3 regions of the Massilia sp. IC2-476 genome follow, and region 3 is predicted to be linked to each of the others. Evidence: predicted binding sites of a transcription regulator. Region 3 holds the regulator's gene; each other region holds the start of a gene.

Evidence for each region. The regulator HrcA, encoded in region 3, represses chaperone genes, less so after heat shock. The targets are predictions, from matches to a motif close to TTAGCACTCNNNNNNNNNGAGTGCTAA.
Region 1: the regulator HrcA is predicted to act here: its motif matches at 2,013-2,039, upstream of groES (co-chaperone GroES).
Region 2: the regulator HrcA is predicted to act here: its motif matches at 1,939-1,965, upstream of rpoH (RNA polymerase sigma factor RpoH).

What each region holds. Positions count from the first base shown of each region.
Region 1 is NZ_JAJFER010000001.1:772,556-775,810, reverse strand. Features, by position in the region: gene groL (chaperonin GroEL) at 1-1,597, opposite strand, end outside; gene groES (co-chaperone GroES) at 1,645-1,935, opposite strand; gene LK539_RS03565 (hypothetical protein) at 2,318-2,563, shown strand; gene LK539_RS03560 (cell division protein ZapA) at 2,560-2,871, shown strand; RNA gene ssrS (6S RNA) at 2,928-3,108, shown strand; gene LK539_RS03550 (EVE domain-containing protein) at 3,176-3,255, shown strand, end outside.
Region 2 is NZ_JAJFER010000002.1:285,556-288,810, forward strand. Features, by position in the region: gene yghU (glutathione-dependent disulfide-bond oxidoreductase) at 1-38, opposite strand, end outside; gene LK539_RS06195 (hypothetical protein) at 195-866, shown strand; gene rpoH (RNA polymerase sigma factor RpoH) at 925-1,815, opposite strand; gene ftsX (permease-like cell division protein FtsX) at 2,341-3,255, opposite strand; gene LK539_RS06210 (cell division ATP-binding protein FtsE) at 3,252-3,255, opposite strand, start outside.
Region 3 is NZ_JAJFER010000005.1:411,128-414,382, reverse strand. Features, by position in the region: gene LK539_RS16065 (hypothetical protein) at 1-94, opposite strand, end outside; gene LK539_RS16060 (HAD family hydrolase) at 336-1,046, shown strand; gene hrcA (heat-inducible transcriptional repressor HrcA) at 1,116-2,132, shown strand; gene fur (ferric iron uptake transcriptional regulator) at 2,313-2,741, opposite strand; gene LK539_RS16045 (outer membrane protein assembly factor BamE) at 2,820-3,255, shown strand, end outside.

The DNA of each region.
Region 1 (3,255 bases), on a different contig from region 3:
CCATACCGCCGGCCGGCTTGTCTTCAACGACTTCCGAAACCATGCAGTCGGTGGTCAGCATCAGGCCGGCGATCGACGCTGCATTCTGCAGTGCCGAGCGGGTGACCTTGGCCGGATCCAGCACGCCCATTTCAACCATGTCGCCATAGGTGCCGTTGGCGGCATTGTAGCCGTAGTTGCCGGTGCCGGCGATGACGGCTGCCACCACGACCGACGGCTCGTCGCCGGCGTTCTGGACGATCATGCGCAGCGGCTCTTCCATGGCGCGCAGGACGATCTTGATGCCTGCGTCCTGGTCAGGGTTGTCACCCTTGATGTCCAGCGACGAACGTGCGCGCAGCAGGGCCACGCCGCCGCCCGGGACGATGCCTTCTTCCACGGCAGCGCGGGTTGCGTGCAGCGCGTCTTCCACGCGTGCTTTCTTCTCTTTCATCTCGACTTCGGTGGCTGCACCGACGCGGATCACGGCAACGCCGCCGGCCAGCTTGGCCACGCGTTCCTGCAGTTTTTCGCGGTCGTAGTCCGAGGTTGCTTCTTCGATCTGCACGCGGACCATTTTGACGCGTGCTTCGATCGATTCAGCGGCGCCGGCGCCGTCGATGATGATGGTGTTTTCCTTGCCCACTTCGACGCGCTTGGCCTGGCCCAGCTCCTGCAGGGTGACCTTTTCCAGGGTCAGGCCGACTTCTTCGGCGATGACCTGGCCGCCGGTCAGGATGGCGATGTCTTCCAGCATGGCCTTGCGGCGGTCGCCGAAGCCAGGCGCCTTGACGGCGACGGTCTTCAGGATGCCACGGATGTTGTTGACCACCAGGGTCGCCAGCGCTTCGCCTTCGATGTCTTCGGCGACGATCACCAGCGGACGGCCGGCTTTTGCAACTTGCTCCAGCACCGGCAGCAGATCACGGATGTTCGAGATCTTCTTGTCGCACAGCAGGATGAACGGGTTCTCGTGAACCGCGACCTGCTTGTCCGGGTTGTTGATGAAGTACGGCGACAGGTAGCCGCGGTCGAACTGCATGCCTTCCACGATGTCCAGCTCGTCGTTCAGCGACTTGCCGTCTTCGACGGTGATGACGCCTTCCTTGCCGACTTTTTCCATCGCCTCGGCGATACGCTCGCCGATCGAGGTTTCCGAGTTGGCCGAGATGGCGCCGACTTGCGCGATCTCTTTCGAGGTGGTGGTCGGCTTGGCGATCTTCTTCAGTTCTTCGACGGTGGCGGCGACGGCCTTGTCGATGCCGCGCTTCAGGTCCATCGGGTTCATGCCGGCGGCGACGAACTTCATGCCTTCGCGGACGATGGCTTGTGCCAGCACGGTCGCGGTGGTGGTGCCGTCACCGGCGTTGTCGCTGGTCTTCGAAGCGACTTCCTTGACCATCTGCGCGCCCATGTTCATGAGCTTGTCCTTCAGCTCGATCTCTTTCGCGACCGAGACGCCGTCCTTGGTGACGGTCGGGGCGCCGAACGAGCGCTCCAGCACCACGTTGCGGCCTTTCGGGCCCAGGGTGACTTTGACTGCGTTGGCGAGGATGTTGACGCCTTCGACCATCTTGGCGCGCGCTGCGTCGCCGAACACTACTTCTTTAGCTGCCATTTTTTTATTTCTCCGAATGAATTCGTGAATGTTCTATACGAGGAGGATTACTGGGCCACGACGGCCATGATGTCTTCTTCGCGCATGACCAGCAGTTCCTGGCCATCGACCTTGACGGCCTGGCCCGAGTACTTGCCGAACAGGACGCGGTCACCGACCTTCACTTCCAGCGGGCGAACCTGGCCGTTTTCCTGCACCTTGCCGTTGCCGACGGCGAGGATCTCGCCCTGGTCCGGCTTCTCGGCGGCCGCGTCTGGGATGATCAGGCCGGATGCAGTTTTGGTTTCCTGGTCGAGACGCTTCACGATTACGCGATCGTGCAGAGGACGAAGGTTCATGCAAAACTCCTTATTTTTCAGTGGTTTGACTAGCTATTCGATGCCGCCGCCAGAGGGCGTCGGCCTGGAAACGGTTGTTAGCACTCTCAATCGACGAGTGCTAACGCAACATGATTATAGGGATCATAACTTCCCATTTCAAGCGGGAATGTGGGGGATCGAACCGACTTTTTTGCGAAAACACAATCCAATAGATGGGTTGTACACTCTCGCCTGTGGCATCCGCGACAATAGCCGGGCAGCGTACACCGGAATCGCGCCGGGGGGCCACACGGATGGCCGCGCCCCCGGGCGCCCCATGGCCACGGCCCGGACGCCGTCCTCCTCCTGATGGAGGCGCGATTCGGTTGACGGAAAAACGAACTCAGTCCTATAGTGTCGAATGATTTCCGAATTTCAAGACCTCTCCGACAAGATCGACCGGCTCGCCCAGCTGACCCAGTCGCTGCGCGCCGAGAACCACCTGCTGCGCCAGGCCAACAGCCTGCTCAGCGCCGAGAACCAGGAGTTCAAGGAGCGGCTGGTCCAGGCCCAGTACCGTGTCGAAGCGCTGCTCGCCGAGCTTCCCCTGCCGGAAGCCCCTGCGCCCGAGGATGACGCCGACGAAGCGAACGAGGCTACCCAATGATCCATCTCGATTGCACCATCATGGGCCAGCCCTACCGCCTGGCCTGTCGCGAAGGCGAAGAGCGCACCCTGCGCGAGGCGGTCAGCTACCTGGACGGCAAGATGTGCGCGCTACGCGACTCGGGCAAGGTCCGGGGCACCGACCGCATCGCGGTCATGGCGGCGCTCAGCGTGGCGGCGGAGTTCCTGTCGGTCAAATCGCCCCAGGGCCCCCTGTCCGACATGTCGATCCTGGAAGTGAAGCAGAAGCTGGAAGCGATGCACACCGTCCTCGACAAGGCTTTGTCGACGCAGGAAAATCTGTCCTGAATGTCGGATTGGATTCAGTTTCGGTTGACATGCTCGGTCAACAGAGTAAACTGCGCTCTACCCTGCGGTGTTCGAGATTTGTCATATATTCCTTGAACCATTCTTTCGCATAGGTTGCGGGACATGCCTGGTGGGCGCGAGCGTCACTAGTCTGACGAACCCGAAATCGAGCTGACTGCGACCACCTTGAGCCTTTTGGTTCGGGATGCCGGCAATAACGACACAGGCGGGGCTACACACACGAGCGGTTGCGCACCTTGGTACGCAGCCGCTTTTTTTATTGGTGCTTGTCGATGGAGATTCGATGCGCTATTGGTTGATGAAATCCGAGCCGGACGAAGTCAGTTTCGACGACGTGCTGGCGGCGCCACAGCAGACGGTGGC
Region 2 (3,255 bases), on a different contig from region 3:
GGGGTCCAGACTGCGGGTGGGACGTAGGGTTCGGTCATCGGGGTCTCCTGGAACATGCCGGATGAAAGCATCCATTCTAGCGGGGGCGTGCGGAACGCGTTGCTTCATGCGCTGCGCATCAAAAGGGGACCGGGTGGATACGGCGGCGGGCAGGCATGCTATGGTTGGCTGTTCTTTATTGCCACGGAAACGCCATGCACGTAGAAGTACCCAAATCCCACTCGTTCAAGGAATTCGCCGGCGAGTACATCATGATCGTCGTCAGTATCATCACAGCCCTGGCGCTGGAAAACGGCGTGCACCGCTACCACCAGAACCACCGGGCGCACGAGGCGATCCGCAATATCGACGCCGAGCTGGCTGCGAACCTGGCCGAGGTGCGCTCGGTCATCAAGCAGAACCAGCAGCAGATCGACAAGACGGCGAAGATGAAAGAAATCCTGCTGGCCAACATCAAGGCCGGCAAGGCAGACAAGGAGGCCGTCCAGCTCGCGGTGGAGGGGGGCGGAGGACGTTTCGGCGTCAACATGTTCTCGCCCTCGATCCAGCGCGAGGCCTGGGACGTCGCCGTGGCCAACCAGGCCCTCACCTACGTCGAGACCGAAAGGCTGAAGCATTACGCGATGCAGTACGCGAACATGCGGGATACGCAGCAGGTGCTCGCGAACCGGGGTACCAGCTTCATGGATTACACGCAGGTAGCGAATACCTTCAGCAGCTTCGAGCTGGGTGAGATTGACGCACGCAGCGTCTACCGCGTCCTCACGCAGGTCAACTCGACCCACGAGGCGACCAACAGCATGTTGAAAGGGCTGGAGAAGCTGCTGGTCGAGGAGCAGGAGAAAACCGCGAAGCTCACACACTGAGCCGACGCCAGAAAAAGAAAAAACCCGCCGCAGCGGGTTTTTTGTTGGCTAAGCCAGCTTACACGTAAGCCGCCAGCGCGCCCTTCATCTTCTTGAGCGCTGCCGATTCGATCTGGCGGATGCGCTCGGCCGACACGCCGAACTCTTCAGCCAGCGTGTGCAGCGTGGCGCCCGAACCGTCGTCGTTGGCCAGCCAGCGCGCTTCGACGATGCGGCGCGAACGCGGGTCGAGCTTGCCCAACGCAGTCTCGAGGCCTTCCGACTGCAGGCGGTCGACCTGCTCGGCTTCCAGCACGCGGGTCGGTTCCTGCTGTTCCGAGGACAGGTAGGCGATCGGCGCGAACTTGTCGTCTTCGTCGTCGGTCGGCGATTCGAGGGCGATGTCGCGGCCCGACAGGCGGGTTTCCATCTCGATCACTTCTTCGCGCTTGACGTCGAGCATCTTCGCCAGCTCGTCCACCTGGCTCGGGGTCATGGTGTCCAGGCCCTGCTTGTTGCTGCGCAGGTTGAAGAACAGTTTGCGCTGGGCTTTGGTCGTCGCGACCTTCACCAGGCGCCAGTTCTTCAGGATGTATTCGTGCATCTCGGCCTTGATCCAGTGCATCGCGTACGAGACGAGACGCACGCCCTGGTTCGGGTCGAAGCGCTTGACGGCCTTCATCAGGCCGATATTGCCTTCCTGGATCAGGTCAGCGTGCGGCAGGCCGTAGCCGAGGTAGCCGCGCGCGATCGACACGACCAGGCGCAGGTGCGACAGGACCAGCTTCTGGGCGGCATCGAGATCATTCTTTTCGTGCAGGCGCTTGGCCAGCGAAATCTCTTCTTCGTGGGTCAGCATCGGCAGGCGATTGACGGCCGAGATATAGGCGTCAATATTGCCGAGATTGCCGGTGAAACCCAGATTCAGGGCGCGACTGCCGGCAGGAACCAATGCGGATTGTGCGGACATGTTCATTTCCCTTATAGTAATCTTGCTGCATCCCCAATGTGCCACGGACACATGCCGCGTGACACCAGCGTTACCGCTTGTTACTGGATGCTCTTCTTGATTTCGCTTTCTTCGAGACATATATTAGCACTCTCCATGGGTGAGTGCTAGGCAAGCCATCGATTTGTCGAAATCGATTAAGTTTGGCTAAAGTATTGCCTTTGGGAATCAAAATCCTGCCGATTCCACTGTAGAGCAGGCGACCTGTATTTGGTTGATTCAGCTCAAAAGTGAGCCATAAACAGCTGGAAAACGTGTTAGAGACAGGTTAAAGGCGCGGGAACGGGTCTTCTGTTGGATGGCGCACGTTCGCTGGGGACGTTCTGTAGGAATTCAACCCGTCTGAACGTAGGGAGGGTCGGCTGAGCCTTTCTGTGGGTGCTTAATGATGACTGACCGCGTGGGCGGGAAGACCCGCCCACCCTACGGTGCATTGGCTGTTCGTAGGGTGGGCGGATTCCGCCCACGCGGTCTACGCCAGCTAGATTACTGCACGCGCGCCAGGTGCCGCTGCACCGACAGCATCGCCCCGATCAGCCCGAGGCCGGCACTGATGGCCAGCACGCCCGCCGTTTCCAGCGCACCGAGCGGTGTCAGCTGGAATTCCGAGGCATACAGCCTTGCAAACTCGGCAATCGCGCTGTTCAGGGGATGCAGCGCCAGCATCACCGCGCCGAGCGCCACCGCGCCCGCACACAGGCCGAGCAGGGCGCCCGTGTAGTAGAAGGGGCGGTGGATGAAGTTGTCCGTCGCGCCCAGCAGCTTGGACACGGCGATCTCTTCCTTCTGCGTCAGCACCTGCAGGCGGATGGTGTTGAACACCACCGCGATCACCACCACGCCCAGCGTCACCGCCAGCAGCAGCAGGGCCAGGCGCAGGATGCGCAGCAGGGCGGTCAGGCGCTTGACCCAGGCCGAATCCACCTGCACGGTGTCGACACCGGGCAGGGCGCGCAGCTGTTCGGTGATGGCGTCGACCTGGGTGGCCGCGCCGCTGCCCGCCAGCTTCATCACGAAACTGTCCGGCAGCGGGTTGTCGCCCAGCGTGTCCAGCACGTCGCCCAGCCCGCTCTTCTCCTTGAGCGAGGCCAGCGCCTTTTCGCGCGGCACGAAGGCGATCTCGGACTTGCCGGCTTGGGCCAGAATCGAACGGATCTGCGGCTGCAGGCTGGAGGCCTGCTCGCGCGTGGCTTCCGCCTTCATGAACAGGCTGATTTCCGGATCGACCGACAGCTGTTCGGACAGCGGCCGCACGTTGTCGAGCAGGGTGATGCCGGCAAACGGCAGCATCAGGGCAAAGGCGACCACGAGCACGTTGAACAGGAAGCTGCCCGGCGCCTTGCGCACGGTGGACAGCGCGGCGCCGAAGGCGAAGCGGTGCTGGCGGACCCACGGGCTCAT
Region 3 (3,255 bases):
CAGCGATGGCAATGTCGCCATCGCCGCCGCCGCAGGCGGTCAGCGCCAGCGCGCATGCCATTGCGGCACCGACACGCAGGGTCGAACTCTTCATAATTTCTCCAAAAAATCTGACTGGTGAACGTGCAAAGCGTGTGCAAGGGCCCGCGGGAAACGCGGTCGGACGCGCAGTGAACGGATGATCGCCCGACATTTTAGTCCATTTGGCAAGCAGCTGGACGGTTTGCCTTTGTATCACGGTGTAACTGTCGGTTCCGCCCGGGTGCGTACGATTGCTTTCTACAGGCGCGCTCGCTATGCTTGCCCTGAACGCCCATCTTCCCACTGATCCGACCATGATCCCTCGCCGTCCCTGGCCCAAAGCCGTCCTGTTCGACCTCGACGACACCTTGTGGCCGATCGCCCCGGTGATCATCGAGGCCGAGCAGATCCTGTTCGCCTGGCTGCGCGAGCATGCGCCGCGGGTGGCCCAGCAGTACACGATCGAGACCCTGCGCCAGGCCAGGCTCGAGTTGCTGGCGCGCCGGCCCGAATTCCAGCTCGACCTCGGCGCCCTGCGCCGCGCCGGCCTGATCGCCGCCTTCGAGCAGGCCGGCGAGGACGCCGGCAAGGTGGAACAGGCGATGGCCGAGTTCTTCGCCGCCCGCAATGCCGTGATTCCCTATGATGACGTGCTGCCCGGCCTGCTGCGCCTGAAGGGCAGGGTGCGGATCGGCTCCGTCACCAACGGCAATGCCGATCTGCAGACGATCGGCCTGGCGCGCCACTTCGACGCCTCGGTGTCGGCGCCCGCTTTCGGGGTGGCCAAGCCGGACCGTGCGATCTTCCTGGAAGCCTGCCGCCAGCTCGACGTGGCACCTGGCGAGGCCGTGTATGTGGGCGACGACCTGCGGCTCGACGTCTACGGCGCCCAGCGCGCCGGCCTGCGCGCCGTGTGGATGAACCGGACCGGCCAGGTCAACTACCTGCCGGACGAGGTCAGGCCGGACGCGGAGGTGAGCAGCATGGACGGCCTGCTGGACTGGCTCAAGCGCGAGCACGGATGAACTGGCGCCAGCCGCGCAAGCGTGCATAATAGAGAGCGACCTTCCGCCTATCTGTACTGTCAACCCGCAATGCAACTCGAACCCCGCGCCCAGACCCTGCTCAAAGCCCTCGTCGAACGCTATATCGCCGACGGCCAGCCTGTCGGATCGCGTGCGCTGTCGAAGATTTCCGGCCTCGACGTGTCGCCGGCCACGATCCGCAACATCATGGCCGACCTCGAAGAGATGGGCTACGTGGCCAGCCCCCACACCTCGGCCGGCCGGATCCCGACCCCACGCGGCTACCGCCTGTTCGTCGACACCCTGCTTACCGTGCAGCACATCGACGAGCAGGCCGCCGCCGCCCAGCACATGCGCCTGCCCGCGCAGCAGCCGCAGAAGATCATCGCCAACGCGGCCCAGATGCTGTCCTCGCTCTCGCAGTTCGCCGGGGTGGTGCAAAGCCCGCGGCGCGAGTCGGTGTTCCAGCAGATCGAATTCCTGCGCCTGTCCGAGAAGCGCATTTTGCTGGTGATCGTCGACCCGCGCGGCGACGTCCAGAACCGCCTGCTGCTGACCGAGGTCGACTACAGCCCGAGCCAGCTGACGCAGTCGGCCAACTACCTGAACCAGAACTACGCGGGGCTCACCTTCGACGAGGTGCGCCAGCGCCTGAGCGGCGAACTGCGCCAGCTGCGCGACGACATGGGCAAGTTGATGCAGGTGGCGGTGGAGGCGGGCAGCGAAGCGATGGCCGAGGGCGACGACATGGTGATCGCCGGGGAGCGCAACCTGCTGTCGGTCACGGACCTGTCCTCCAACATGAGCTCGCTGCGCCAGATGTTCGAGATGTTCGAGCAGAAGACCGGCCTGATGCAACTGCTCGACGTGTCGAGCAAGGCGGGAGGAGTGCAGATCTTCATCGGCGGCGAATCCAAGCTGGTGCCGATGGACGAGATGAGCGTGGTGACGGCGCCCTACGAGGTCAATGGGCGCATTGTCGGGACGCTGGGGGTGATCGGACCGACGCGCATGGCCTATGAGCGCGTGATTCCGATTGTGGATATTACGGCGAAGCTGTTGTCGAACGCCTTGAGCCAGTCTTGACGTATCTGGCTGCGGAGCGAAACTTGGGCGAATCAATGCCAGTGGCATGGATTCGGCCTTCGCCGGGACGACGTTGGTTAGCGCGCGGTCAGTTGCCGCTATTAATTCCTGTAGCCTTAAGACCGTCATCCCGGCAAAGGCCGGGATCCAATTTTGCCTGCGTCGAGTCAGCCTGAGCGTTCACTGCTTCCGCGGGCAACCCACTTTCACACAATTCCCATAAATCGCCAGCGAATGCTCGGCGATCTTGTACCCGCGCTCCACCGCGATCTTGTGCTGGCGCGACTCGATCTCTTCGTCGTAGAACTCTTCCACGTGGCCGCAGTCAAGACAGACGAGGTGGTCGTGGTGGGAGCCGGCGTTGAGCTCGTAGATGGCCTTGCCGGTCTCGAAGTGGTTGCGGTTCAGCAGGCCGGCCTGTTCGAACTGGGTCAGCACGCGGTACACCGTGGCCAGGCCCACGTCCATGTTGTCGGCAAGGAGGATCTTGTAGACATCTTCCGCCGTCAAATGCCGTACGGAGCTGTTCTGGAAGATTTCCAGGATTTTCAGGCGCGGCAGGGTAGCCTTCAGGCCGCTGGCCTTCAGGTCGGTGGGGTTGTTACTCATGTTTGTTGCTCGTTGTTTGGCATAGTGCTTTATGATATAGCGTTTTGGAGCTCCCGCTCAAACGTTTTGAGGTTACCTATGCACGTCAAACCAGCCGTTTTCCGTCGATTCTCTGCCCGGGCAGCGCTTGCGGCCGGCCTCGCCTGCACCCTGATGCTGTCCGGTTGCGCGGCCTGGCGCAACCAGACGCGCCCGGCTGCACCGGTGGAAACGGATCCGGCGACCATCGTCGCCGACGCCCAGAGATCTGCCGCCGCCGCCAATGCCGGCGCCCAGACCGTCCAGGCGTCCAAGCTGCAGAAGTTCTTCTGGATCTTCTCGCCCTACCGCCCCGACATCCAGCAGGGTAACTTCGTGTCGGCGGAAATGCTGAGGGAACTGAAGGTCGGCCAGAGCCGCGACCAGGTGCGCTTCCTCCTCGGCTCGCCGCTGCTCACCGACGTGTTCCACGAAGACCGCTGGGACTACCCGTTCTACCTCGCGCGCGGCAACGGCGAGCTGACCACCAGCCGCG